Regions from separate parts of the Geminicoccus roseus DSM 18922 genome, predicted to be linked through region 1. Evidence: riboswitches for the same ligand, from Rfam matches in the RefSeq annotation. Region 1 holds a riboswitch; each other region holds the start of a gene.
What was found. Region 1 has a riboswitch for cobalamin ahead of metE (5-methyltetrahydropteroyltriglutamate--homocysteine S-methyltransferase). Riboswitches for the same ligand answer to the same signal wherever they lie in the genome.
Positions count from the first base shown of each region.

Region 1 (9,429 bases):
CGTGGCGAGGCTGGCCGCCGGCTGTTCCTTGTCCACGTGGATGCAGCTCTCGGTCAGCACGTAGACGGGAACGTCGCGGACCCCCAGCGTGTCCGGCGTGACTTCGCCGCCGGGGTTCATGCCGTAGTACCAGCCGGCGAAGAAGAAGTCGGGATCGACCGCCAGCAGGTTCTCCATGGTCGGGTATTTCGGAGCGAGTTCCGGGATGTCGCCCATCGCCTGGCTGAACTCCGGGGTCATCTTGTACCAGCCGGTGATCCCGGTAAGCCCGACCATGTGCTTCTGCAGGTCGAGCGCGAACATGATCTCGGCGATGTTCTGGTCGTGCACCACCGCGCGCTGAGGCGCCGCCTCGAAGGTCAGCGGCTGGCCGCAGCTTTCCACCGTCACGGGGAAGCCGGAGGCGGCCGCCGGAGAGGCGGATATCGCCGTCAGTGCCAGGATTGCCGGTAGAATGTGCTTCATGCGGACATATCCAGGCTTGGGAGGGGGCTGGCAGCGTCGAAGGACACGCGCGGCCGGTCGTGGAAGGGATGGCGGTCGATCGACACCGCGACCTCGAAGGCGCGGCGGATCAGCTCCGGGGTGAGAATGTCGGCCGGCGTCCCGGAGGCCACCACCCTCCCTCCCCGCATGACCACCAGACGGTCGCAGAAGGCGGAGGCGAGGTTCAGGTCGTGCAGGGCCGCCACCACGGCACAGCCGCGGGCGCGAACCAGGCTCAGCAGCTCCAGCTGGTAGCGGATGTCCAGATGGTTGGTCGGCTCGTCCAGAAGCAGGAGGTCGGGTTCCTGGGCCAGGACCCGGGCCAGCATGACCCGCTGCCGCTCGCCGCCGGACAGGCGGTCCATCGGCTCCTCCGCCAGCGCCTCGATTCCGACCGATGCCAGGGCACGCTCCACCACCAGCCGGTCACTGCCGTTCACCCCGCCGAACAGGCCAGCATGCGGCAGCCGGCCCAGCGCCACCACCTCCGAGACCGCCATGTCCACCACGGGCGGGGGGTCCTGGAGGAGGACCGCGACCCGGCGCGCCACCGTGCGCGCCGGCAGCTTCCAGACATCGACCCCGTCCAGCCGGACCTGGCCTTCCGACGGCTTGCGCAGGCGGCCGATGCAGTGGAGGAGGGTCGACTTGCCGGCGCCATTCTCACCAAGCAGGCCAACGACCTCGCCGACGCGCACCCCGAGCGTGACATCGGCCACCAGCGCCCGTTCCTTCACCCGGCAGGTCAACCCCTCGATGTCGATCATCGGCTCGTCTCTCGTCGCACACGCCACGATGTTGTTATATTATAACGTTTGTCGGTTCCGGTCGTAGCCGCACCTGCTCACAGGGGGCAAGTCCCTTCCGCCTCCGTATGCCCGGACACGAGCTGGGCGCAGGCGACATAGTCGGGCGGGATCTCCAGCCCGGGCTCCAGGTCCCGGCCAGTCCGCAGAAGATCGGCCGACAGGTGCGCCTGAGGGCCGCCCGGCGCGTTCCGCAACCCGGGCCCCTCGACCTCGATCCGGCCGAGCGGCGAGATGGCGACCCGTTCGACATCGCCCCGGACCAGCAACTCGCGCAAGGCCGGGACCTGCATTGGGTCCTCGCCTCGATGGGCATCCAGGAGGTCGATCAGGGCCGGCTGGTCGGTCCGCAGGCAGAATTGCAGGGAACGCCGGTCGAGCCCCAGATCGAACAGGGCGCTGTTGCGGTTCGCAGGCAGGAGAGCCTCGGCATCCAGGCCAAGACAGGTCAGGCCGGCCGCTGCGGGTGTCCGCAAGCGAGCCCGGTGCAGGGCGAGCACGACGCGCACCGCCCTGCCCTTCTCCCCAACCAGTTCAAACGCACGCAGGCCCGTGGCCAGCCGGATCGCGGCGCGTCCCCCGGCAGTGCCGAGCACCAGCCCACCTTCCTGGATGGCGACGCTCGCCTGGTCGTCGTTGGCGGCGAACTCGGCCATGGCGCCCTGCACGCCGATCTGCCAGGCGGCGCCCGGCACGGCCGACCATTCCGCCAGCCGGTCGAGCAGCAGGGGACCTGTCCAGGGCAGGAGCCGGTAACCCAGCCCCAGGATCGCCTTGCGGCGCGGCAGGTCCATCCAGACGGCGCGCTGGGCGAAGGCCGCCATGTCGCGCCACCCCGCCAGCTCCTTCTCGCTGCGGCCGCAGCCACCGCACCACCCGGTCGCGCGGTCCATCTGGCAGATGCCGACGCAAGGCGATGTCAGCCAGGTCTCCGCCACCGGGGGCGCTGCAACGAGTTCCGACATCGCTTCTTCCTGTTCCGTTCGTCCTGAGGCCGCCGGCTGCGAGATCGTCATGCCGCCAGCCGGCGCCGCACGTTCCTTGCTGCCTGAACCAGATGAACCAGCGACTCTTCCGTCTCCGCCCAGCCACGCGTCTTCAGCCCGCAATCCGGGTTAGCCCAAAGACGGTCGGCAGGGATATGCTCGACAGCACGCAGAAGCAGGCCTTCCATTTCCGCGATGCCCGGCACGCGCGGGCTGTGAATGTCCCAGATGCCTGGCCCGATCTCGTTCGGATAGGTGGTTTCCACGAACGAACCCAGGAGCTTCATCGCAGAGCGCGCGGTCTCGATCGAGATCACATCCGCGTCGAGAGCGACAATTGAATCGATGATGTCGTCGAACTCCGCATAGCACATGTGGGTGTGAATCTGGGTGTCGTCGCGCACGCCAGAGGCGGCGAGCCGGTAGCACTCCACCGCCCAGGCGAGATAGGACGGCCTTGCGGCGCGGGTGAGCGGCAGCCCCTCGCGCAGGGCAGGCTCGTCGATCTGGATGATGCCGATCAGCGCCTTCTCCAGGTCGGCCACCTCGTCCCGGATCGCCAGGGCGATCTGCCGGCAGGTCTCCTGCCGCTCCTGGTCATCCCGGACGAACGACCACTGCAGGATGGTGACCGGGCCGGTCAGCATGCCCTTGACCGGCCGCGTGGTCAGCGACTGGGCGAAAGCCGCCGCCTCCACCGTCATCGGCGATGGCCGGGCGACGTCGCCATAGATGATCGGTGGCTTGACGCAGCGCGAGCCGTAGCTCTGCACCCAGCCTCCCGCAGTGAAGGCGAAGCCTGACAGGCGTTCCCCGAAATACTCCACCATGTCGTTGCGCTCGAACTCGCCATGTACCAGCACATCCAGGCCGATCGCCTCCTGGCGGCGGATCGCCTTCTCGGTCTCGGCCTGCAGGAACCGCTGATAGGCCGACGGCGCCATCGTGCGGTTGCGGAACGCCGCCCGGGCCAGGCGGACCTCCCTTGTCTGCGGGAACGAGCCGATGGTGGTGGTGGGGATCGGCGGCAGGTCGAACCGCGCCTGATGCAGGACCCGCCGCTCAGGATAGGGCGCGCCCCGCCGGGTCATCTCCGGGGTAATCGCCCTTGCCCTGGCCCGGATTGCCGGGTCGTGGACACGCGGCGATTCCAGCCGCGCGCGATGGGCTTCCCGGTTCGCTGCCAGCTCGGCAGCCACCGCTGACTGGCCCTGCTCCAGCGCGGCGCCGATCAGGGCCACCTCGGCCATCTTCTCCTCGCCGAACGCCAGCCACGAGCGCACATCCGGGTCGAGTGCGGTTTCCGTCGCCAGCCCGTAGGGCACGTGGAGCAGCGAGCAGGACGTGGCGATCGCCAGGCGCTCCGGGCCGATCTGCCCGGCGGCCCGCTCGGCGGCAGCGACCGCCCGGTCGAGATCGGTGATCCAGATATTGCGACCATCGACCAGACCCAGCGACAGATCGAGATCGGCCGGCAGACGTGCCAGGACGCGCTCCAGCTGATCGGGCCCCCGGACCAGGTCCAGGTGGAGGACATCGACCGGCAGGTCCAGGACCCGGTCGAGCAGGTCGGGCGCAATCTCGCCGAAATAGGGGGTCAGCCAGAGCGACAGGGATGGAGCCGCGGCGCGCAGCCGCCCATAGGCCCGGGTCAGGGCCGGACCGGTCCCCTCATCGGCGTCCAGGACCAGGACCGGCTCGTCAAGCTGCACCTCACGGACGCCGGACGAAGCCAGGTCCGCGAGCAGCGCCGCATAGGCTTCCAGCAGCGGATCGAGCAGGGCCGAGGTGGTGGCGGCCGGATCGGTCGGCTTGGAAAGCGCCAGGAAGCTCAAGGGTCCGAGCAGCACCGGCCGGGCGTCGTGTCCCTGTGCCATCGCCTCCTGGAAGAGCTCGACATGCTTCCGCCAGACATAGGCGAAGCGGGAGGCCGGCTGGAGTTCCGGGACGAGATAATGGTAGTTCGTGTCGAACCACTTGGTCATCTCGAGGGCCGCCACCCCTTGCCCGTCGGGGCGGCCGCGGGCCATGGCGAAGGCCAGGGCCAGGCGATCGTCCCGCAGGCCGGTGAAGCGGTCGGGGACCGCATCCAGGACCAGGGCCATGTCGAGAACATGGTCGTAGAGGGCAAAATCGCCCACGGGGATCTGGGAGAGGCCGGCCCGGACAGTCCGGCCGCGCAGGTCGGCACGGACCGCTGCGGCCTCCTCCAGGAGTTCCGCGGCCGAGAGCCTGCCGGCCCAGTGAGATTCCAGCGCGAACTTCAGCTCGCGCTTCGGCCCGATTCGCGGCAGGCCGAGAACTGTGGTGGTCACCATGAGAGGATCCAGACGATGAGGTCGCGCATCGACGAACCCGCCGTTCGCTTCAGCCGGCAGGCGGTTCATCGGGATGCGAAGATGGCGGGAAGGGCCGAGGGCGGCCGGCGCGACGCTCAGTCGTGCCGGGGCCGGCAAGGCGGCCCGAACTTCCTCACGATCGTCGGGATACGGAGTTGAGAAACAGGCGCCGGAGCGCAGTCGTCGATCACGGTCGGACCTCCCGCCGGGACACCCCGCCCGGCGCATGTGGTTGCACGATCGACGGCAGGTCTCCTGGCTCGCGGGTCCTCACCGATCCCCGACCTTCCCGGTTGCCCAGTGGTCATGCGTGGAGATCGATTCGCCGCTTACAGTTACGGGGGTAGCCAGGGACTGATGCCGGCTAGCCGGCACGCACCCTGTTCCCTCTTGCATCCCCTCTTCGGGGAACCGTCGATGAGGTCATGATAGACGGTCCAGGCAGGACGTCCAGGAGGATCATCCTCCTGACCGCCCTGCTCCAAGAACGCCCGCTCAGACCTTGCCGCGGCCAACCCGCTTCATCGGGTTGTTCAGGTGGTAGTCGGCGACGATCTGGAATGCCTGGTCGGGATCGTCGACGAACTGGAACAGGTCCACGTCCTCCGGGCTGATCATCCCTTCCTCGACCAGCATCTCGAAATTGATCAGCCTGCTCCAGAACGCGCTGTCGAACAGCAGGACCGGCATGCGGCGGCTCTTGCCCGTCTGAATCAGGCACAGGGTCTCGAACAATTCGTCGAGCGTGCCGAAGCCGCCAGGAAAAGCCACCAGCGCCCGCGCCCGCATCAGGAAATGCATCTTGCGCAGGGCGAAGTAGTAGAACTGGAAACTCAGTTCCGGTGTCAGGTAGGGGTTCGGCGCCTGCTCGTGGGGCAGCACGATGTTGAGGCCGGCGGTCTGGGCGCCCGCCTCGTAGGCACCGCGATTGGCGGCCTCCATGATGCCGGGACCGCCGCCGGTGACGATGGTGAGCTCGCGGCCGGGATGGGCGGCGCTGAACTCCGCGGCGAGCTGGCCGAACCGCCGGGCGGCCGCGTAGCCGCGGGCATGGGTGGCCAGACGCCGGGAGATGGCCAGGGCCCGCTTCAGCTCCAGATTGTCCGGGTCGCCGGCATGGGCGGCCTCGGCGGCCTTCATCGCCGCCTCGGCGCCATCCTCGTTGGGCACCCGGGCGCTGCCGAACACCACCACGGTGGCGTCGATACCGTGCTCTTCCAGGATCAGGTCCGGCTTCAGCAGCTCCAGCTGGAAGCGCAGCGGACGCAGGTCCTTGCGCAGCATGAAGTCCGGATCGAGATAGGCCAGCCGGAAGGAGGGCGAGCGGGTCTGCGGCGTATCGGCGGGATGCGCCTCGGGGCCACCGGCCATCCCGTCCGGGCTCATCGGCGCATCGCCAGGGTCATGGGGGTCGAAAGGATCGGGGCGGCTCATCGGGGTCAGGCAGATCCGGCTGGTGGCGGGCAGAAGGTCACCTCTGGGTGCACGCTATCCCCGCCTTGGTAAAGAATCTCTTAGCGAACCGACGACTTGGCACTCATGACATGGCCCTGGAAACCGTAGAGACGCTCCGCTGGCGTGGTTTCCGCCGCAGGACGCAGGCTGCGGATCTTCCACAGCGCTTCCGGATCGGCCCGGCGCACCCCGTCCAGCAGCCGCTCCTCGCGCGGATCGCGGAACCCGGTGGCCGGGAAGATGGCGACCCCGCTCAGCGGGGTGACCTCGAAACAGGCCGGAGCGCGGACGAGCAGCAGGAAGACGCCGGCATGGTCCGCGCCGGTGAACGGCGCGGCGATCCGGCTCCCCGGCCCCTGGCCATCCAGCCAGGCAGGAGGCAAATGGGTGACGCCACAGCTGAACACGATACGGTCGAAAGGCAGTTCGCTCGGGTCGACCCGATCGGCGGCCAAAACTTGAGCCTGCGGCCGGTCAACCAGGGCAGCCCGGGCACGCTCCGCCAGGTCCGGCTCCGCCTCCAGGCCGATGATCGATCCGGTAGGCCCCACCAGTTCGGCGAGGATCGCGGTGTAGTAGCCGGTGCCGGTCCCGATATGCAGGACCCGGTCCCCAGGGCGGATCTCGAGCCGGTCGAAGACGAACGCCCAGAGCTGCGGCTCGCCGTTGTTGATGCCGCGGGCCGGATCGATCGCGACGAGGACATCCTGGTAGAGTGCCGCCGGATCGGCGCAGTCCTCCAGGGCACCCGTGCTGCCCACGATCTTCCAGGGCGGCGGCCCCAGGAAACGCTCCCTCGGGACGGCGGCAAACGCCGCCTCGATGCGCGGATCGCGGGCCCTTGCGGCGGAAACGACGGCGCGTGCGTAGACGGCCCTGGTCTCTGCGTTCACCATGGCCGGCGGTATAGCACGGCATGGCGGCAGCGAAGGAAGCCTCGGGCAAGATGATCGAGATGGGTTGGCAGGACTGGGCCGAGCAGAGCAGGCGGACCCTGGCGGACGCGATGGCCGCGATCGGCGAGGAGCAGGTGGCGGCGGCTGTCGACGCCATGGTGGCGGCGCTTGCCGCCGACCGGCCGATGCTGATCTGCGGCAATGGCGGCTCGGCCGCCGACAGCCTGCATTTCTCCGGGGAGCTGGTCGGCCGGTTCAAGCGCGACCGGCGGGCCTACCGGGTCATGTCGCTGGCGGCGGACCCGGTGTTCCTGACCGCCTGGAGCAACGACGCCAGCTTCGAGGATGTCTTTGCCCGGCAGGTCCAGGCGCACGGAGCCGAAGGAGGGGTCCTGGTGGGCTTCACGACCTCCGGCCGGTCCCCCAACGTGCTGGCGGCCTTCCAGGCGGCGAGGGAGCGCGGCATGGCCACGGTGGCGCTGACCGGCCAGGCCGGCGAGGCGCTGGAGGGCCGGGTCGACCACCTGTTCGCGGTGCCTGCGACCGACACGGCCCTGGTCCAGCAGATCCATCTCATGCTCTACCATCACTGGTGCCGCGTGCTGGAAGCCCGGCTCGCCTGAGCAACGTACCGACACAATGTTCGATCGAGGTATTCCTGGCATGGGTCCGATCCGGCAGTTCGTCCTGGATCTCCAGCCGTCCGGCATCGGGCAGATCGCCCATGAAGGCCTGGACGATCCGGAGGTCATTCCGCTCTGGTTCGGCGAGAGCGACCTGACCTCGCCGCCCTTCGTCAACGAAGCGGCGAAGAGGGCGCTGGACGAGGGCAAGACCTTCTACAACTGGACCCGCGGCCATCTGCCGGTGCGTGAGGGCCTGCTGCGCTATCACCAGAAGCAGTACGGAATCGAGCTGGACCCGGACCGGGTGTCGGCACCGGGCTCGACCATGCTGACGGTGATGATCACCTGCCAGTGCCTGGTCGAGCCGGACGACGAGGTGATCCTGGTCTCGCCCTACTGGCCGAACATCCGCACCGTGGTGGAGGTGCTGGGCGGCCGCACCGTCGACGTGCGGCTGCGGGAAGGGCCCGAGCGCTGGTGGCTGGACCTGGACGACGTCAAGCGCGCCATCACGTCCAGGACCAAGGCGGTCTACGTCAACACGCCGTCCAACCCGACCGGCTGGGTGATGTCGCGCGAGGAGCAGGTGGCGCTGCTGGCGCTCTGCCGCGAGCGGGGCCTGGCGATCATTTCCGACGAGGTCTACCACCGCAACGTGTTCGTCGGCCAAAGCCCGGCCCCGTCCTTCGTCACCCTGGCCGAGCCGGAGGAGCCGGTGTTCGTGCTGAACGGCTGGTCGAAGGGCTGGGCGATGACCGGCTGGCGGCTTGGCTGGATGGTGCATCCCAAGCAGCTGGCCGTGCCGATCACCGTGCTTTCCGAGGTCAACAACACCGGCGCCACCGCCTTCGTCCAGTATGGCGGACTGGCGGCGCTGGAGGAGGGCGACGCCTTCGCCGAGGAGTTCGTGGCCCGCTGCGCCCGCAACCGGGCGCTGGCGATGGAGATCCTGGGGAACCACCCCAAGCTCGACCTTCTGAGCCCGGAGGGCGCCTTCTACCTGTTCCCGAAGCTCAATCTGCCGATCAGCGGCCTGGACTTCGCCCGGCGGCTGCTGCGCGAGGAGAAGGTCGGCACCGCGCCCGGCTTCACGTTCGGGGAAGGCAACGAGCAGCACCTGCGGATCTGCTTCGCCCTGTCGACCAGCCGCCTGGAGGAGGCGTTCCACCGGATCCGCCGGCTGCTCGACCGGATCTGAGCCGGGCTGAGAGAACGATGACGCCGCCATCCTGCAGGATCGGCGGCGTCAGGCTGGAGCCGAATGTGCGAGCGAGGAGCACCAGGGCCGGATTTTTTCCGCTGCGGACAGCGGCAGCCGCGCCAGGACGATCCTCTCGATCCCAGCAGCCGCCCGTCAGCGCTTCTGCTCTTCCTTCTCGTGCTCCTTCTGCACCGATTCCGGGATGCCGGTGGTCCCGTGCGTCACCGACGGCGGATCGCTGGCCGGAAAGGTCTCGTCGAGCGCCTCGTCCAGATCCGCCTCGTCGACCTTGCCCTGCTTGTCGTCTGGAAGCGGCTGGCGCTTATCCTGGCCACTCATCATCAAGTTCCTCTCGATCCTAGGGACTGCCGGCTCAGAGCGTATCCACCGAACTCGACTTCATCTTGGACTTCCGCGCCTTGGGTGCTGCGGTCGTGCCGGTCTTGGTGGGTGTCGCTGGCTTCTTCGCCTCATCGGCGCGCTTGGCCTTCGGCTTGGCCTTGGCCTTGCCGGTTGCGCCGGTCGACGCCTTGCCCGGCCCGGAGATATCAGACCCGGAATGGGCCTCCTCCTTCTCGGCATGAACCGGGGGAAGCTCGTCGGTCTTGGTGGCCGGCTCCTCCAAGGGGCGATG
Region 1 covers NZ_KE386572.1:1,765,226-1,774,654, reverse strand. Annotated here, with positions in the region: gene GEMRO_RS0109520 (ABC transporter substrate-binding protein) at 1-465, opposite strand, end outside; gene GEMRO_RS0109515 (ABC transporter ATP-binding protein) at 462-1,253, opposite strand; gene GEMRO_RS0109510 (DUF1289 domain-containing protein) at 1,331-2,257, opposite strand; gene metE (5-methyltetrahydropteroyltriglutamate--homocysteine S-methyltransferase) at 2,305-4,596, opposite strand; cobalamin riboswitch at 4,846-5,048, opposite strand; gene GEMRO_RS28730 (LOG family protein) at 5,113-6,003, opposite strand; gene GEMRO_RS32560 (protein-L-isoaspartate O-methyltransferase family protein) at 6,132-6,968, opposite strand; gene GEMRO_RS0109485 (D-sedoheptulose-7-phosphate isomerase) at 7,019-7,591, shown strand; gene GEMRO_RS0109480 (pyridoxal phosphate-dependent aminotransferase) at 7,632-8,792, shown strand; gene GEMRO_RS0109475 (hypothetical protein) at 8,949-9,134, opposite strand; gene GEMRO_RS28720 (DUF2934 domain-containing protein) at 9,169-9,429, opposite strand, start outside.

Region 2 (9,429 bases), 1.3 Mb from region 1:
GCAGTTCTGCGCGAAGCCGGTCACGGAAGCCTACCTGCGAGGATGAAACGACCGCCGGAGCTTGAGGCCAGATGGCCTGCGCAGGATTGCGGATGCTTGCCCGGCCTATCGAATTCTTGCGGTCACCGCACAGCGCGGAAGCGTCCGGGCGTCATGCCGGTCGCGCGGCGAAAAGCGGAAGAGAAGTGAGCCTGATCGGCAAAGCCGGTGGCCTGGGCGATCTCCGCCAGGCCCAGGCCGCCCTTGCGGATCAGCTCCTTGGCGCGCTCGATGCGGCGCTCGACCACGAAGCGGTGGGGAGGACAGCCGGTCGCCGCCTTGAAGGCGCGGGAGAAATGGAATGGGCTGAGCCCGGCGATGGCAGCCAGCTCGTTCAGGGTGAGCGGATGCTGGTCCATCTGCTCCTCGACATGGGCGAGCACAGCGCGGACCTGGCGTGAGGAGAGGCCGGGAGAGCCGGCTCCGCTGGTCCGGGCGGGACGCTCGGCCATGCGCAGGACGCACAGGACCAGCGACAGGCCGAGCTGCTCGGCCAGCATCGGTTCGGGCGCGACGTCTGGCGCGGTCAGACTGGCAAGCGCCTCGACCACCCGCAGCGTGGTTGCATCCGGCGCTGCCAGGAAGCCATGATCGGCCAGGCTGGATGGGCGCTGCGTCTGTTCCTGGATCGTCCGGTAGAGACCCGGCTCCTGGAAGATCGACACATAGTCGGCATCGTCGCCATCCACCCAGAGCATCGTGCCGGCCGGCTCGAACCCAAGCGTCTGGCAGGGCCTCGCGATGCGGGCGGTCGGCCCAAGGTCGCCGAAGCGGTGGGCGTAGCGGCGATGGGTGGTCCGGTTGAGCGTGATGCGGTGGCGGGAGCTGCGGGCCCGCAGCTCGCCGGCGTCGCTCCGATAGGTTTCGATGGTCAGCTCGGGAAAGGAGCAGGTCCGATAGCCGTGCAGCGCCGGCCGCTGCATGATGAACTTGCTGGTCGTCGCCGTATGCATGACGCCCCTCGTCCCGGGTGTTCCGTCATGAAACGGCAACGGCGCCCGGTGGTAAAGCGGCGGGGAGCGGCGACGCTCAGGCCATTACGGTCGGGCGCTGTCCATCGCCTCGGACATGTTGCGCGGGATGCCCCGGCCGGCCCGGACGGGGATCCGGCCAAGTTGCGACGTCGGGAACGTCCTGAGCGGTCCAGCGGGTCGGCAGCATGTCGACATGGGCGTGGACGAGCAGGTCTCGCTTGGCGAGCGGCAGTTCACGCGGCCGCCCCCGAAGCCATCCCGTCATCCATCGCCACATGACCGCATCCCCAGGCTATCGGCCGCGCGCCGCCATCGGCGCCTGGGCACAGTCCTGAACGGTGAGGTCCCGGCACGTCAACCTGCACGACTGCCGCGCCGGGGCCTGGGAAGGCCCGGTTACTTCACCGAGGAGAACGAAGTCGGCACCAGTATCTGATTGGACACACGTTCGAGGATCGGAGCGTCCTTCTCGCTTTCGGCCCGCTTCGCCAGCCATTCCGGATCGGCCATGAACGCGTTCCACTTCTGCTCCCGCTCGGCGAGCGATTCCCACTCCAGCAGATAGTAGAGGGCCTGGTTGGACTCGCCGACGGCGACCGTCCAAAAGCCGGCCTGACGGATGCCAAAGCGCTTCCAGATCTCCAGGGTGGTGTTCTCGAAGCGCTTGAGCAGGGCCGGCAGCCTGCCGGGCAGGCAATGGTAGACGCGCAACTCGTGGATCATCTCGTGTTCCTCCCGCGGGCCGCCCGGCCCGGCATGATCTTCCGGGCGAAGCCGTGACACGGCGGGCTGCATCAAGGCAAGCCGCCCTCATTCGGTCATGGGCTGCCAGTGCGCGTCGATGAACTTCAGCGCGTCGACGATGCTGGTCGACCAGACCGACCAGGCATGGTCGCCGTCGGTGATCCGCAGCTGCATGTCCTCCAGGCCGTCGGCCCGCCCGGTCTCGAACAAAGCGAGGGCGCCCCGCCAGAGGTCGAACCGGTCGTCGTCGCCGCAGGTCAGGTAGATCGCCGGAAGGCCGGCCTTCGTCTCCAGCTGCCGTTCCAGAAGCGTGAAGACATTCATGCGGTTGAACCGCCTTGGATCGAACGGCACCCCGAACGCGCCACCGAAATGGCTGGCCACCGAGGGAAGGACCCGGCCCGCGGTGACGGTTTCCGGATCGATGCGGTGGAAATAGGCAGTCTTCTGGATGATGTCGATTCCCTCGACCGTTGCGTTGAAATCCTCCGGAGGAATGTTCTGCCAGATCGCTCCCGACAGGCTGGCAGCGGCGACGTATTGTTCCGGATGCTCCAGCGCCAGGCGGAGCGCGCCATAGCCGCCCATCGACAGGCCGGCGATCGCCCGGCCGCCACGGTCGCTGCGCACCGGGTACGCGGCTTCGACGGCCAGCCGCAGGTCGTGGGCGATCGCGGTGGCGAAGTCGCCAGGGCCAGCGACATCGGCCGAATCGACATACCAGCTGTTGCCGCCCCCCGGCATCACCACCAGCGCCGGCTCGATGCTGCCGGTACTGGTGAGCTGGTCCAGGGTGGCCTGGATGTCGCCGAGATCCGCCCAGGAACGCTCGCTGCCGTCATGGCCGTGCAGCAGATAGAGGACCGGCCATCCCTCCTCTGGAGGCTGGCCGTCCGGCGTGTAGATGATGGCTGGGATCTGTTCCCCCAGCGCCGTGCTCGCGAAGGACCGGGGTGCGAGCTCTCCGGCCTGAGCCAGGTCGGCCAGCAGGCAGAGCGTGGCCGCCGCCGTCGCCGATCGCATCACCGTCCCAGCCATTCCCCGAACCGCCCTTCCTGCTCCGGGCAGCCAGCGCCGCCTGCCGCTGCCGGACATGCATCTGCACGATCCCCTCCGCATTTCTACGCGGGCCATGGATCGAGGTTGTAGTACTTCTTGGGCAAGTTAAGATCGAGCCGTCGACGGTTCCCGTTCAGGGACGCAAAAGGGAAAGCGGTGCGGGTCCGACCCAAAGCCGCTGCTGCCCCCGCAACTGTCAGCGGTGAGTCCGTTCCCACCATGCCACTGGAAGCATGTCTTCCGGGAAGGCCGGGCCGGATCGTCCTCCGCGAGCCAGGAGACCTGCCATCGACGATCGTTACGCCATGCCCTCGGGTGGAGGGCGGAAGGAATCCGCAATGTCACGATTGGCTCTCCGGCTTGCCGCAGCAGGTACGCTTTTCCTCCTGGCCGCGCGCTCGGCGCAGGCTCACCACGCGATGGACGGCGAACTGCCGGCCAGCCTCGGCCAGGGCCTTCTGTCGGGTCTCGCCCACCCCGTGATCGGCCTGGACCACCTTGCCTTCATCGTCGCGGCGGGTCTGATCGCCGGAGCCGCCGGGGTCGGCCTAGCCATGCCCCTGGTGTTCGTCGTTGCATCCATGCTGGGCGTGTTCCTGCACCTGCTGGCGCTCGACCTGCCTGCGGCTGAACTCGTCATCGCCGCGAGCGTGCTCGCCGCTGGCGTCCTGCTGGCGTGGGGGCGGGCAACCGGTGGGCGCGGCCTCTGGCTCGCCCTGTTCGTGATCGCCGGCTTGTTCCACGGCTATGCCTATGGCGAGTCGATCGTCGGCGCCGAGGCCACCCCGCTCCTGTCCTATCTTGCCGGGCTGTTCGTGGTGCAGGCCGCCATTGGCCTGGGCGCGGCCGCCCTTGCATCCAACCGCTCCTGGACCACCGTCAGCCTGGCTCCGCGGCTGGCCGGCGCCGTCGTGATGGGGATCGGCGTGAGCGCGCTCGCGGGTCAGCTCATCCCAGGCTGACGGAACGCCATTGCCCGAGCCGGTCGGGGAGTGGGCATCCTCCGGCCGGCTGCCATGCCGTGGTCCTCTTCGCCTTGATGGCAAGTGGGCTGAGCTTGAGCCAACGGCCCCCCGGCCCGGCCAGTCCCATTCAGATCAAGGTCATGACCCTCAGGGCGGGTGACAACGTGCAGGCTGGCGTCCTGGTCTGGGTCGATCGAGCCCAGCTCGCCCCTTTCGCCCGGCTTGGCGATCAGCCATCCGTGGCACCGCATGCCCGATATGGATCCTGAACTTGAGACGTACGGCTTGGGGAGAGCGGGGTACGCATGGCATAATGCGCGGTCGATATGCCGAACGACGCACGGAACCATCCGAGGAGTGCGTTCCATGGATCACGCAGCGAGCGACCTGACCGTCCGGAGCCTGGCCGGGGAGGGCGTGCCTCTGGGGGCCGCCCTCCTTGATGAACTGCAAAGCCGGCTCCATGGCAGTCTGTCACTCCCGGGAACTCCCGGCTTCGACGAGGCGCGGCAGGTCTGGAACGCGATGATCGACCGCCGGCCCGCGCTGATCGTCCGCTGCGCCGATGCGGCCGACGTCGCCGCCGCCGTCGCCTTCGCCGGACGCCACCAGCTCCTGCTCTCGGTGCGGGGTGGTGGGCACAACATCGCCGGCAGTGCGGTCTGCGACGGTGGGATGATGATCGACCTGAGCCTGATGCGTACGGTCGAGGTCGATGCCGCGAACCGCGTGGCGCGGGTCCAGCCGGGCGCGACGCTGGCCGAGTTCGACCGGGAGGCGCAGGCGTCCGGCCTCGCGACGCCGCTCGGGATCAACTCGACCACCGGGGTTGCCGGCCTGACACTGGGCGGCGGCTTCGGCTGGCTCACCCGGACGCTCGGGATGACCGTCGACAACCTGATCGGCGCCGATCTCGTCACCGCGGCGGGCGAGACCGTCCGCGCCAGCGCACGGGAGAACCCGGATCTGTTCTGGGCGATCCGCGGCGGGAGCGGCAATTTCGGGATCGTGACCTCGTTCGAGTTCCAGCTGCATCCGGTCGGGCCGGAGGTGTTCGCCGGCCTGATCGTCCATCCGTTCGAGCACGCCCGCGCGTTGCTGCGCCGCTACCGCCTGTTCGCACAACAGAGCCCGGACGAACTGGCCTGCTGGGTGGTGCTGCGCAAGGCGCCGCCGCTGCCGTTCCTTTCCCCGGAAATCCACGGCAAGGAGGTCGTGGTGTTCGCGCTGTGCCACTCGGGCGACGCGGCGGCAGCCGCCCAGGCCACCGAGCCTCTGCTGGCGTTTGGCGAGCCGGCCGGCAGCCATGTCGGCCAGATGCCCTATGTGGCCTGGCAGGCGGCTTTCGACCCGCTGCTGACGGCAGGAATGCGCAACTACTGGAAGTCGCACAACTTTGCCGATCTGTCGGACGAGGTCATCGACCTGCTGGTGGACCATGCCGGGCAGCTGCCGACGGCGCATTGCGAGATCATCGTCGCCCAGCTGGGCGGCGCAGCGTCGAGGGTGGCGGCGACGGAGATGGCCTATCCCCACCGGGACGTCCGCTACGTCCTGAACGTCCACACCCGCTGGGAGGATCCCGCCGACGACCAGGCCTGCGTCGGCTGGGCGCGCCGGTTCTTCGACGCCACTGCCCCCCACGCCACCGGCGGTGTCTACGTCAACTTCATTACCGAGGACGAGGAGCGGGTCGCAGCCGCCTATGGCGGCAACTATGAACGCCTGATGGCAGCCAAGCGTCGCTACGACCCGGGCAACCTGTTCCGCATGAACCAGAACATCCCGCCAGGGCGGGATGCGGTGGGGCAGGCTGCCGAATAGCGCCACGTGGGATCTCCGCATGGCCTGGCCGGCGTGCTACCTGGGGCGACAGCAACAGGGAGCATCCGGCCGGCCGGCAACGTGGCCGACGCCACGGGTTAGCGGGGAGACATCGTGCAACGTCCTCTGGATCTCCACCCCGAGCGGGCGCTGCGGCGCGACAGCGACCTCTATGCGATCGTCGACATCGGTTCGAACTCGGTGCGGCTGGTGGTCTACGACGAGCTGGGACGCGCGCCCTTGCCGCGCTTCAACGAGAAGTCCCTGTGCCGGCTGGGCTCCGGCCTGGATGCGACCGGGGAGCTGGCGCCGGAGGGCTTCCGGCGCACGGTCGAGGCCACTCGACGGTTCCGCGCCATTGCCGATGCCATGGGCGTGGTCCGGATCGACGTCCTCGCGACCGAGGCGGTGCGACGGGCCTCCAACGGCCCGGCCCTGGTCGACGCGATCAAGGAAGAGGCGCAGTTCGAGGTCCGGATCCTGAGCGGGGCCGAGGAAGCCCATTACGCGGCGCTCGGCGTGATCTCCGGGTTCTACCGGCCGACCGGCCTGGTCGGCGACATGGGCGGCGGCAGCCTGGAGGTCGCCGAGGTCCTGGATGACCGGGTCGGCGAGCGCATGGTGAGCCTGCCGCTGGGCGCGCTGCCGGTGCAGGAGATGCTGGCCGAGGTCGGCACCGGCGCCAAGGACCGCATCGACGCCTTGCTGAAGGAGAAGCTGGTGCCGGCGATGGTCGACCCGGTGCTTTATGCGGTGGGCGGCGGCTGGCGCGCCCTGGCCCGTGTCCACATGATGTCCGTCGAGGCGCCGATCCACGTGGCGCACGGCTATGCCGTCGATGCCGACGAGTTGCGCAAGTTCGCCAAGAAACTGTGGCGGCTGGCGCCTGCCAAGATCGCGGAACTGCCGGGAGTGCCGGCCCGGCGGGTGCCGACCATCGCGGCGGCGGCGCTGGTGATGGACCGCCTGCTCAAGCGCCTGGCGCCCGAGCGGGTGGTGTTCTCCGCCTTGGGCGTCCGGGAAGGCTGGCTGTTCGAGCAGCTGGACAAGAAGCAGCGCTATCTCGACCCTCTGCTGGAAGGAGCACAGGCCTTCGGCCTGCCGCAGGCAAGGGTGCCGGAGTTCGGTCCGGCACTCGCCCGCTGGACCACGACCCTCTTTCCCGGCGAGACGCCTGCCGACAAGCGCCTGCGGGTTGCCGCCTGCGCGCTGTCGGACATCGGCTGGCGCGACCATTCCGACTTTAGGGCAGTCGACAGCTTTCACCGGGTCGTGCAGTTCCCCTTCATCGGCCTGGACCATGCCGAGCGAGTATTTCTCGCCGCCGCGGTCCATGCCCGCTACGCCGGCAGCATGGACGATCCGCGCCTAGCGCCGGCGATCGGCCTGCTGTCCGCCAATGCTCGGCGCCGTGCGCTGATCCTGGGAAGGACGATGCTTCTGGCGCATCGCCTTTCCGGCTGCGTGCCCGAGATCCTGGAGCAGGCGAGGCTGCATATCGATGCGGACCAGCTGCGCCTGGAGGTCGGCGCCCACGCGCGCGGGCCAGACAGCGAGGTGGTGGGCGACCGCCTGAAGCTGCTGGCGCAGGCGATCGGAATCCGCCGCTTCGAGGTGGTCGAGGGCGAGTGATCCGAGGAGGCGGGGAAGCTGCCGCACGGCCGTTCCGCCGCCTTTGGACAAGCAGGATCGTCCGGCCGTCAACGCGATGCCGTCCAACCGGACCAGAAGAGTCGGGGGAGGAGAGGAGAATGGTGCTGTCGACTGGAATCGAACCAGCGACCTCGTCCTTACCAAGGACGCGCTCTACCGACTGAGCTACGACAGCGTACCGGCGTGCGTTTCGGGGTGGCCCCCTTGCTGCGCCGGCCGCTTGATGCCACGGGTGTCGCCGCGTTTCAAGAGGGGCAAGCGCAATGGGTGAACAGAAGGATCGCGGAGAGGCCGCTCGTGCGGAGCGGGCCAGGAAGGTCGCGGCGGTGATGCGGGAGAACCTGAAGAAGCGGAAGGCCCAGGAACGTGCCCGCCAGGGTGGAGATGCCGCATCGTCCGCAGAGGTCCCGCCGCCCGCGGACACCGGGTCGCCGAGCGAGCCGGTTGACCGGATTCGCACCTAAGGTAGAAGCGCCGGCTATGTCCGATCGCGACGACAGAGCCGGCACCCGCCGGTTGCCCACGCCCTATTTCCTGGACGATGCCGACATGTCGATCATGCCCGACCATTGGATCCGGCAGCAATGCCAGGAACACGGCATGATCGAGCCGTTCGTGGAACGGCAGACCCGAGAGGAGGGCAAGGAGAAGCTGATCTCCTACGGCCTGTCCTCCTACGGCTACGACGCCAGGCTGGCGCGCGAGTTCCGGATCTTCACCAATGTCGACAATGCCCTGGTCGATCCGAAGGACTTCTCCGCGCAGAGCTTCGTCGAGCGGGACGGACCCAGCTGCGTGGTGCCGCCGAACAGCTTCGCGCTGGCGCGCACCGTCGAGTATTTCCGGATCCCCCGCGACGTGCTGGTGATCTGCCTGGGCAAGAGCACCTATGCCCGCTGCGGGATCATCGTGAACGTCACGCCGCTCGAGCCGGAATGGGAGGGGCATGTCACGCTGGAGATCTCCAACACCACGCCCCTGCCGGCACGGGTCTATGCCGACGAGGGCATCTGCCAGTTCCTGTTCCTAAAGGGGACCAGCGCGCCGGAGATCAGCTACCGGGACCGGGCCGGCAAATATATGGGGCAGCGGGGCGTGACCCTGCCGAAGATGTGATGGACCGGATCATTATCGAGGGCGGGATACCGCTCCAGGGGCGCATCCAGGTCAGCGGCGCCAAGAACGCGGCGCTGCCGCTGATGGCGGCGACGCTCCTGACCGACCAGCCGGTCGAACTCTCCAACGTGCCGGACGTGGCCGACGTCAACACCATGCAGCGGCTCCTGCAGCGCCTGGGCACGGCGTCGACCATGCAGGCCGGGGCGCCGGGCACGCTGCGGCTGCAGACCTCGTCGCTGATGTCGACCACCGCGCCCTACGACCTGGTCCGCAAGATGCGCGCCTCGGTCCTGGTGCTGGGCCCGATGCTGGCGCGGCAGGGCGAGGCGATCGTCTCCCTGCCGGGCGGCTGCGCCATCGGTACCCGGCCGATCGACCTGCACCTGATGGGCCTGGAGCGCATGGGGGCGGTGATCGAGCTGGAGCAGGGCTATGTGAAGGCGACGGCCCCCAAGGGCCTGAAGGGCGCCGAGATCAAGCTGCCGCAGCCTTCGGTGGGCGCCACCGAGAACATCCTGATGGCCGCCTGCCTGGCCGATGGCGATACGACCATCCTCGACGCCGCCCAGGAGCCGGAGATCGTCGACCTCGCGGCCCTGCTGAACGCCATGGGCGCCGAGATCGACGGCGCCGGGACGGCCATCCTCCGGATCCGCGGCAGGACCAGCCTGAGTGGGGCGTCGCACCGGATCATCGCCGACCGGATCGAGGCCGGCACCTATGCGATGGCGGCCGGGATCACCTCGGGCCAACTGGTGCTGCAGGATGTGCGTGCCCTGCATCTGGGCGTGGCGGCCGAGCGGCTGGAGGAAGCCGGCCTCCTGCTGGAGGACACGGCGGACGGGCTGTCGGTGCGGACCGCGAATGGCGGGCTGAAGGGTGTCGACGTGATGACCCGGCCGTTCCCGGGCTTCGCCACCGACCTGCAGGCGCAGTTCATGGCGCTGATGTGCCTGGCCAGCGGCGCCTCGATGATCACCGAGACGATCTTCGAGAACCGCTTCATGCACGTGCCGGAGCTGGCGCGGATGGGCGCACGGATCACCGTGCAT
Region 2 covers NZ_KE386572.1:3,092,913-3,102,341, forward strand. Annotated here, with positions in the region: gene GEMRO_RS0115475 (VOC family protein) at 1-24, opposite strand, end outside; gene GEMRO_RS0115480 (helix-turn-helix transcriptional regulator) at 123-992, opposite strand; gene GEMRO_RS0115485 (NIPSNAP family protein) at 1,410-1,736, opposite strand; gene GEMRO_RS0115490 (alpha/beta hydrolase) at 1,824-2,783, opposite strand; cobalamin riboswitch at 2,923-3,120, shown strand; gene GEMRO_RS0115495 (HupE/UreJ family protein) at 3,155-3,778, shown strand; gene GEMRO_RS0115500 (FAD-binding oxidoreductase) at 4,148-5,605, shown strand; gene GEMRO_RS29930 (Ppx/GppA family phosphatase) at 5,720-7,237, shown strand; tRNA gene GEMRO_RS0115510 (tRNA-Thr) at 7,358-7,433, opposite strand; gene dcd (dCTP deaminase) at 7,808-8,374, shown strand; gene murA (UDP-N-acetylglucosamine 1-carboxyvinyltransferase) at 8,374-9,429, shown strand, end outside.
Region 2: it holds a riboswitch for cobalamin, as region 1 does, so the genes downstream of both, GEMRO_RS0115495 (HupE/UreJ family protein) here and metE (5-methyltetrahydropteroyltriglutamate--homocysteine S-methyltransferase) in region 1, are expected to answer to the same signal.

Region 3 (9,429 bases), 870 kb from region 1:
CGCTCCTGCTCCAGCACCTCCATCGCGGCCTGACGGGCGGCGACATGATCGGCGATGTGGTGGATGAAGGCCCGGTACGGATCGTCCAGGGCGCGGCGGGGGCTGATGCCAGCGACCAGGAAGCCGATCTGCTCGTCGCTGCGGGCGCTGTTGGGGATGGACAGGACCAGCGCCTGCTCCACCGGCTCCGGCCAGGGCTCCAGCACCAGAGGCTGGCCGCGCCGCTCCGCGAACCGGTCGAGCACCCCGTCCGGCTGCGCCCGGGCGGCGGCCAGCGACCAGAAGCCGTCGGGGCCGGAAGGATCCAGGGACCCCGGAGCCAGGGCGCTGCCGGCGGCCACGCCCGCCGAGGCGGCCAGCCGCGCCTGGCCGTCCCCGTCCAGGAGGTAGAACAGGCAGAACGGCAGGTCGGCCGGATCTGTCCGGATGGCCTCGGCCGCGCGGGTGCAGACCTCGCGCAGGCTGCGGGCCTGCTGGGTGTTGTCGCTCAGCTGGCGCAGCAGCCTGGAGCGACGCTCGGCCAGAACCTGATAGGTCGTCTCGATCACCGCGTTGAACAGGCCGATCACGCCCTCGTCGCCATAGATCGGGCTGACATTGTAGTTGAAGTAGCATTCCTCGGTGTAGCCGTGGCGGCGCATCGCCAGGAGGCCGTCCTCGGTGTGGACGGCGACGCCGGTGTCCATGATCCGGTTGAACATCGGGCCGATCACGTCCCAGATGTCCGGCCATGCCTCGTGCGCCGGGCGGCCCAGCGCCCAGGGATGCTTGTCGCCGGGGATCGAGCTCCAGGCGTCGTTGTACAGCAGCCGCATCTCCTGGCCCCAGTAGATGCAGACCGGGAAGCGGGAGTGCAGGCTGACGCCCAGCGAGGTGCGCAGCGCCGACGGCCACGTCTCGATCGGCCCGAGCGGGGTGGCGCTCCAGTCCTTCTGCCGGATGAGATCGGCCATGATCCCGCCGCCCGCCAGGAAGCTGAACGACGATGGCCGAGAAGACTTCATCTTCGACGATCCCTGAACACGGGCCCTGGCCGGACGGAACGCACCATGTTCCTGGCCGCTCCGGGGTGATGGCCGTCACGTTCGGCGCCCGCCGAGCCCCGAGCCTTGGACCAAGCAATCCCGGTCGAGGCCAACGCGGGCACGGGGCCGGGACCTGCCGTATCTTTCACCCCGTCAGAAGCCGGTGAGCTTATCCGGCGTTCCCGGAACAGCGCGGTTTTTGCCTGACGGCCGGGGGCGGCTGTCAGCTCGGTGGCGCCACCAGCAGCCGGTTGCCGTCCACGGCCAGGACCACCACCCGGCTGCCGGCGGGCAGATCCGGACCCTGCACGGGCCAGGTGGAATCGCCGACCCTGGCCCGGCCATGGCCATGCTCGATCGGGCGGTCCAGGGTGAGGCTGGTGCCGATCAGGGCGGCGGCACGGCGGTTGAGCCCGGGCTCCGCGGTGGGCGCCGGCCTTGGCCGGAAGCGGAACCAGGCAAGCACGGCGACGCCCGCGGCCAGGGCGAACACCAGGGCCTGGACCTGCCAGATCAGCTGCGGGACCAGCCAGGCCAGGGCGGCGGTGACCAAGGCGCCGAGCGCCAGCCAGGCGAAGAAGAACGCCGGCGTCGCCAGCTCCAGCAGGAGCAGGACCCCGCCCAGCACCAGCCATTGCCATGCCTGCATCGCCAAGCGCTCCCTTGTCAGCCGCCCTCGGCCGGGCGCGGTCCCCAGGGCGCGGCGGGGGCGGGCCGGTCCGTCGCCAGGGCATCCCTTGCCAGCTCGGCGATGCCGGCGAGCGAGCCCATCGCCGCGGTCGCCTCCATCGGCAGGATCAGGGTCTTCTGGTTGGGCGAGCTGGCGAACTTGGCGAACGCCTCGATGTATTTCTGGGCGACGTAGTAGTTGGCCGCCTGCACGCCGCCCTCGCCGATCGCCGCCGACAGCAGCCGGGTCGCCTCGGCCTCGGCCTGGCCCAGCCGCTCGCGCGCCTCGGCGTCGCGCATCGCCGCGTCGCGCCGGCCCTCGGCCTCCAGCACCGCCGCCTGCTTCATGCCCTCGGCGCGCAGGATCGCCGCGGCGCGCAGCCCTTCCGCCTCCAGGATCGCGGCGCGCTTCTCCCGCTCGGCCTTCATCTGCCTTGCCATGCTGTTGACCAGGTCGGCCGGCGGGCGGATGTCCTTGATCTCGATCCGGGTGACCTTGACCCCCCAGGGCTGGGTCGCCTCGTCGACGATCGAGAGCAGGCGGGTGTTGATCACGTCGCGCTTGCTCAAGACCTCGTCCAGGTCGAGCGAGCCCATCACCGTGCGGATGTTGGTCATGGTCAGGTTGAGGATGGCGTTGCGCAGGTCGGCGACCTCGTAGGCGGCGCGCGCCACGTCCAGCACCTGGTAGAACACCACGCCGTCGGCGGTGACCATCGCGTTGTCGCGGGTGATCACCTCCTGGGAGGGCACGTCCAGGACCTGCTCCATCACGCTGAGCCTGGCGCCGATCCGGTCGATCAGGGGCAGGATCAGGTTCAGGCCGGGCGAGAGGGTGCGGGTGTAGCGGCCGAAGCGCTCCACGGTCCATTCCTCGCCCTGGCTGACCGAGCGCACCCCCATCAGGATCAGGACGATCACGACCGCCAGGATCACCAGCACCACGATCGAACCGCCAAATTCCATGCCCGTCTCCTGCGCCGGCGCGGCTGCCCTGTCCGGCTTCTAGCAGGTCGGCTTTGACAGGGCAGCGGGGAAGGCCCACCATCGGTGCCGGATGGTACCCGGGGCGACCCGGGTCCAAGGGAAGCCGGTGCGATGCCGGCGCTGCCCCCGCAACCGTAAGCGGCGAGCCGCCACTCAACCCGTGCCACTGGGACCTGGTCCTGGGAAGGCGGAGTGGACGGTGTCGACCCGCGAGCCGGGATACCTGCCATCCGACCGTGATGCCGTAGTTCGCCGGGCGGGGTGCCCCGGCTGGAGGTGGACCATGCCGAGATCATCGCCGGATTCGATTGCCCTCCTGTCGGCGGAGCAGGCCGACCCGACCGGGCTTTTGCGCAGCGCGCTCGTCCAGGAGCAGGGCTTTTCCGCCCGCGAGGTGCTGCTGGCCTGGCTGATGTCGCTGGCCCCGGGCGTCGACCCGGCCAGCGCGGCCAGGGCGATGCTGCCGCAGGGCGAGCGCCTGCCGGGCACGCTGCCGGGCGAACTGGCCGAGATCGCCCGCTGGCCGAGCGAGCGGCTGGAAGCCTATGCAAGGCCGCGCCGGCGCCGGCCGGGCTGGTGCCCGGCCTGACGCGCCGGGCCGCGCTTCCGGGTCAGCTGCAGCGGCCGGTGGTGTCCACGCCGAACAGGGTCAGCGGGTCGCTGCGGTTATCCTCGAAGTCGAAGCGGCAGAGCAGGCAGCGGGCGGTGGCGGGATCGTCGTCGGCGTCCATGATCTCGCTGCGCAATTCGCCCCGGTCGACCCAGCCGTCCGGGTTGTCCCGGCGCAGGGCCGGGTCGGTGGCGGCGCTGGAGAGGCTGGTCATCCCGACCTTTGCGGGCTTCACCAGATGCCATTCCGGGCCGGAGGCCTGCGCGGCCTGGTAGCTCTCGAGGCAGAGCCGCAGCAGCGCTTCCGGATCGTTTTTCATCGCCTCCAGGGTGCGGGCCGCCCGTTCGGCCGGCTGGCGAGCGCTCTCCTTCAGGAGGCCCGGCTGCCCCGTCTGCGGGGACGCGGCCGGATCTCCGGCCGCGCAGGCCGCCAGGAACAGGCAGGCCGCTGCCAGCGCCGCCGGGCCCGCCCCCCTCACGCCTGGTCGTCCCACAGCCGGAAACCGCCGATGAAGGCGTTGTCGTTGTCGCCGAACCGGCAGCCCTCGGGCAGCTTCTTGAGCTTGCGCGCGTTGCCGCCGCCCAAAACCACGTCGTCGACCACGAAGGCTTCGCGGAACAGCTGGACGACCCGGTGCACATGGCCCTCCCAGCGCGGCCGGCCGCGCTGCTCCAGGCCGCGATTGCCGACATAGTCCTCGTAGGTTCGGTCCTTGCGGTAGGGCAGGTGGCCCAGCTCCATGCCGATCACCGTGCCGTCGACGATCAGCGTGTTGCCGAGCCCGGTGCCCAGGCCCAGGAACAGCATCTTGCCGCCGTTGTAGGACCCGATCGCCTGCATCACCGCGTCGTTGACCATCCGCACCGGCTTGCCGAAGGCCGCCGAAAAGTCGAACTCGGTCCAGCCGGGGCCGAGATTGACCAGGGGCCGGACGATCCTGTTGTCGGCGACGGGCCCCGGACAGCCCATCGAGATCCGGGTGAACGTCCAGTCCTGGGTCAGCCGGGCCACGTCCTCGATCAGCTGCTCCGGCCGGTAATCCGCGCCGCTGGGCGTCTTGCGACGTTCTTGGTCTCCCTCGCGACGCAACTTGACGTTGTTGCCGCCGACATCGATCACGAGCGTCGTCATCCTGCATCCCCGAGCTGCCGGATCGCTCGCTGCTGCGTAGGGGCTGGAACCGGAAGCGTAAAGGGCGGAGCATCCCCCATCCGCTCAACCGGCGGCCAGCAGCCGGGCGAGGTCGGCCTCGGGCATCGGCCGGGCCAGCACGTAGCCCTGCACCTCGTCGCAGCCGAGCCCGCGCAGGAACTGGAGCTGGCGCTCGGTCTCCACGCCCTCGGCGATCACCCGCTTGCCCAGGCTGTGGGCGAGGTTGACCATCGCCGCCACGATCATGTCGTCGTCGCTGTCCCGGCCGATGTCGCGGACAAAGGACTGGTCGATCTTGATCTTGTGGACCGGGAAGCGCTTCAGGTAGGCGAGCGAGCTGTAGCCGGTGCCGAAATCGTCCACCGCGAGCCGCACGCCCAGATGCGCGATCCGGCGCAGCATCTCGGCGATGGAATCGTTGGAGGGCTCGAACAGCAGGCTTTCGGTGATCTCGATCTCCAGAAGGTCCGGGCGCACCCCGGTGTCCAGCAGCAGCTTGTGCAGATGGGCCACGAAGTCGCCGTGGCGGAGCTGCGCCGCCGACAGGTTCACCCCGATCCCGATCTCCTGGCCGGCATCGACGCTGCGCCGGATCGCCCGGCAGGCTTCCTCCAGCACCCAGCGGCCGAGCGCGCGGATCAGGCCGGTGGATTCGGCGACCGGGATGAAGGTCTTGGGCGGGATCGGGCCGCGCTCGGGATGGGTCCAGCGCACCAGCGCCTCGGCGCCGAGCGGCCGGCCGCCCTCGGCCGGGTATTGCGGCTGGTACACGAGCGACAGCTCGCCGCGCTCAATGGCGCGCCGCAACTCGCGTTCCAGCGACTTCTTCTGCAGCACCTCGGCGTTCATCTGCTCCAGGAAGAACTGGAAGCGGTGGCCGCCCTCGGCCTTGGCCCGGTAGAGCGCCAGGTCGGCGTTCTTGATGAGCTGGTCGGCGCCGTTGGCGTCCACCGGGAACAGGGTCACGCCCAGGGACGAGGTGATGAACAGGTCGTGGTCGTCGATGGTGATCGGCTCGGCGATCGCATCCAGCGCCTTCTGCGCCAGGATCGCCGCGCCGCTCGCCCCGCCATTGGCGGCAAGGTCGGTCTGCACGATCGCGAACTCGTCGCCGCCGAGCCTGGCCAGCGTGTCGGTGCTGCGCAGGGTGGAGCGCAGGCGGCGGGCCACGATCTGCAGGAGCCGGTCGCCGGCGGGATGGCCCAGCGTGTCGTTGACGTCCTTGAACTGGTCGAGGTCGAGCAGCATGAGCGCGCCGTGGCGGCCGTCGCGAGTGGCGCGCGCCATCGCGGTCTCCAGCCGGTCGAGCAGCAGGGTGCGGTTGGGCAGGCCGGTCAGCCCGTCATGGTGGACCAGGCGCTTGATCTCGGCCTCCGCCCGGCGCCGGTCGGTGACGTCGCGCAGCACGGTCTGGAAGGCCTGCCGGCTGTCGTCGCTGAGCGCCGAGGTGGTGATCTCCACCTCGATGCGCCGGCCGGTCAGGGTCATGATCGCGGTGGAGGCCGGCTCGGCGACGATGCCCTCGGCAGCCGCCTGGGCAAGCTGCCGCTCCACCGCGGTCCGGCCCTCCGGGGCGATCAGCTCCATCAGCCGGCGCCCGATCAGGTCGTCCGCGGAGCTGGTGGCCAGGATCCGCAGGGCCGAGCGGTTGGCCAGGCCGATCACCCCGGCCTCGTGCATGAGGATCGCGTCGGGCGCGGTGTCGACCAGCCGCCGCCAGCGCTCCTCGGAGGCGGCCCGGCCGGCCTCCGCCTCGCGATACGCGGTGACGTCGATCAGCGTGACCACCGCGCCGGTGATTCCGCCCTGGCCGCCCTGATGGGCGAGGACCCTGACCAGGCAGCGGCTGCCGCCCCAGGCGCTGATCTCGACCTCGGCCGGGCTGCCTTCGCGCAGCGTCTGCGAGATCATCGGGACCAGGTCGACCCCGCCCAGCCCGGCCATGACCTCGGACAGGAGCCGGCCTTCCGCCGGGTCGTCCAGGCGCAGCATCCGGGCCGCGATCGGCGCGCAGCGCCGCACCCTCAGGTCCATGTCGACGAACACCACGCCGACATCGATCGCGTCGAGCAGGCCGGTGATGTCGCCGGTGAGCTGCTCCAGCTCGGTGATCTTCTGGCGGTGGGCGCGGTCGACCCGCACCAGCTCCTCGGTGAGCGCCTGCAGGTCGGCCGCATAGGCCTCCAGCTCGGCATGGGCCTCCTTGAGGTCGTCGAACGCGGTCTGCAGCCGGGCGTTGCCCAGCTCCAGCCGCTCCACCGCGGCCTTGAGGTAGAGGCGCGAGGCGCTGAGCTGGCCGGCAAGCTCGGCGCTGCGGGCCTCCTCGGCGCCGACCGGCGAGAGCAGGCCGGGCAGGCCGTCGGGCGGGGGCGTGACGCGGTGCGAGGGGACTGCCAGGACCAGGACATGCGGACGGCTGGCCTCGGGCGATTCCAGCGGCGCGAACACCATGTCGACGAAGCGGATGGTGGCGTTCGGATCATCGAACGGCAGCTGCAGCAGGCGCTGCACCGCCCCGCTGCGGCGGGTCGCCTCCAGGACCTCGGCCACCGGGGCGTGCATGGATTCCGGCAGGGAGGAGATCGGCCTGCCCCCCTGGTTCGAGCCGAGAAACAGATGGTCGCCGAACACGCGCTGCAGCCGGTCGTCCGAATCGATCAGGCAGGCCGACATGCCCTGCCGCCCGGCCAGCCGCTCCAGGGTCGTCTGACTGACCGTCGCCGGATCGACCGTGGCCTGCCAGGGCGTGCCGGCCCCCTCGTAGAGGCCGGGGCGGAACATCGCTTCTTCGCCGGCACCCCATTCCCGGGCCAGCCAGTCGCCCACCGCCGTGAGCGGCAGGCTGGCGACCACGCCATGCTCGCCGGCGACGCGCAGCATCCCGCCATCCTCCCAGCCGGACAGGCCGCCGGCCTCGCGCACCGCGCGGGCCAGCCGGCTGCCATCCCGCGCCGCGGCGGACCCGACCAGCAGATGGGCGATCCGCATCCCGGCCGGCATCGTCGCCAGGAAGTCCGGCCGGTCGTTGCGCCGGGTCCTGCGGCTGTGTCGCAGCCAGCAGCCGGCTTCGATCGCGATTTCCTCCGGGTCGGCGAAGCTCGACAGGACGTCCGGCCGGATGATCTCCTGGTCGCGTAGGGCGTGCAGGGCGGAGCGCCAGGAAAGGGTCTGCTCCGGGCGGATCTCCAGCCAGGGCGGCACCAGCAGCAGCCAGGCTATCCCGCTCTGGGCCGGAAGATGGTCCAGCAGGTCGCCCAGCCGGGCAATCGATCCCCCGGCCGGTTCGATGACCACCAGCAGGCGGGCGGCATCGCCGGGGGAGGATTTCTCATCCCAGGGAGCCGCGGTCGATTCGATGCCCGTCGCAGCGATCGTGGCCATCATCATTCTGGTAGCCGAACTATGCCCTAGATGGCCGATCTGCCGCCATCATTGTCAACTTAAAGATTACATGAAGACAGGTTTCTCCATTCCGGAGATCGACGGACGAAGGGACCGGAAGCTGGATGGCTTCCGGTCCGCGTCCCGTACACCGGGGAAAGGTCAGCCCTTGATGTTGTCCGGCATGACCTTGCCGTCCTCCCAGGCCTGCAGGAGCAGGTCGTAGTTGACGGTGGAGCCCTGCGGGTTCTCGTTCTCTAGCTTGCGCTTGGGCTCGCCGCCGGTGGCGTCGGCCTTGGCGTACCACTCCTCCGGATCGACCTCCGGGTTCAGCTTGGGCGCGCAATCGCCGCCGATCCCGGCGCGCTCCAGGCGGCGCAGCACGTCGTCCTGCTGCTTGGCCAGGTTGTCCATCGCCTCCTGGGCGGTCTTCTCGCCGCCGACCGCCTCGGCGACGTTGGCCCACCAGAGCTGGGCGAGCTTGGGGTAGTCCGGCACGTTGTTGCCGGTGGGCGACCAGGCGACGCGCGCCGGGCTGCGGTAGAACTCGACCAGGCCGGCCAGCTTGGGCGCCCGCTCGGTGAAGCTCTCGTGGCGGATGTCGCTGTCGCGGATCGGGGTCAGGCCGACATGGGTCTTCTTGAGCGAGGTGCACTTGGCCACGCAGAACTGCGCGTAGAGCCAGGCGGCCTTGCGCCGGTCGACCGGGGTCGAGGTCATCAGCGTCCAGCTGCCGACGTCCTGGTAGCCGAGCTTCATGCCCTCCTTCCAGTAGGCACCGTGCGGCGAGGGCGCCATGCGCCACTTGGGCGTGCCGTCCGGGTTCATCACCGGCAGGCCTTCCTTGGTGGAGGCGGCGGTGAACGCGGTGTACCAGAAGATCTGCTGGGCGATCGCACCCTGGCCCGGCACCGGGCCGGCCTCGGAGAAGGTCATGCCCTGCGCTTCCGGCGGGGCGTAGGCCTTCAGCCAGTCGATGTATTTCTGGGTGGCGTAGACCGCGGCCGGGCCGTTGGTGCCGCCGCCGCGGGACACCGAGGAGCCCACCGGGCGGCAGCCTTCCATGCGGATGCCCCACTCGTCGACCGGCAGGCCGTTCGGGATGCCGACATCCGACATGCCGGCCATGGACAGCCAGGCATCGGTGAACCGCCAGCCCAGCGACGGGTCCTTCTTGCCATAGTCCATGTGGCCGAAGATGCGCTGGCCGTCGACTTCCTTCACATGATTGGTGAAGAAGTCCGCGATGTCCTCGTAGGCCGACCAGTTGACCGGCACGCCCAGCTCGTAGCCTTTGACCTTCTGGAACTCCTCCTTCATCTGCGGGTCGTTGAACCAGTCGTAGCGGAACCAGTACAGGTTCGCGAACTGCTGGTCGGGCAGCTGGTAGAGCTTGCCGTCCGGGGCGGTGGTGAACGACTTGCCCATGAAGTCGTCGACGTCGAGGGTGGGCAACGTGACGTCCTTGCCCTCGCCCTCCATCCAGTCGGTGAGCGGCACCACCTTCTGGTAGCGGAAATGGGTGCCGATCAGGTCGGAGTCGTTGATGTAGGCGTCGTAGATGTTCTGATCGGACTGCATCTGGGTCTGCAGCTTCTCGATCAC
Region 3 covers NZ_KE386572.1:896,579-906,007, reverse strand. Annotated here, with positions in the region: gene GEMRO_RS34840 (ATP-binding protein) at 1-1,004, opposite strand, end outside; gene GEMRO_RS0105560 (NfeD family protein) at 1,249-1,674, opposite strand; gene GEMRO_RS27830 (SPFH domain-containing protein) at 1,692-2,660, opposite strand; cobalamin riboswitch at 2,736-2,926, shown strand; gene GEMRO_RS0105550 (hypothetical protein) at 2,965-3,270, shown strand; gene GEMRO_RS0105545 (hypothetical protein) at 3,293-3,769, opposite strand; gene GEMRO_RS0105540 (ROK family protein) at 3,766-4,422, opposite strand; gene GEMRO_RS32390 (EAL domain-containing protein) at 4,507-7,824, opposite strand; gene GEMRO_RS0105530 (carbohydrate ABC transporter substrate-binding protein) at 7,987-9,429, opposite strand, start outside.
Region 3: it holds a riboswitch for cobalamin, as region 1 does, so the genes downstream of both, GEMRO_RS0105550 (hypothetical protein) here and metE (5-methyltetrahydropteroyltriglutamate--homocysteine S-methyltransferase) in region 1, are expected to answer to the same signal.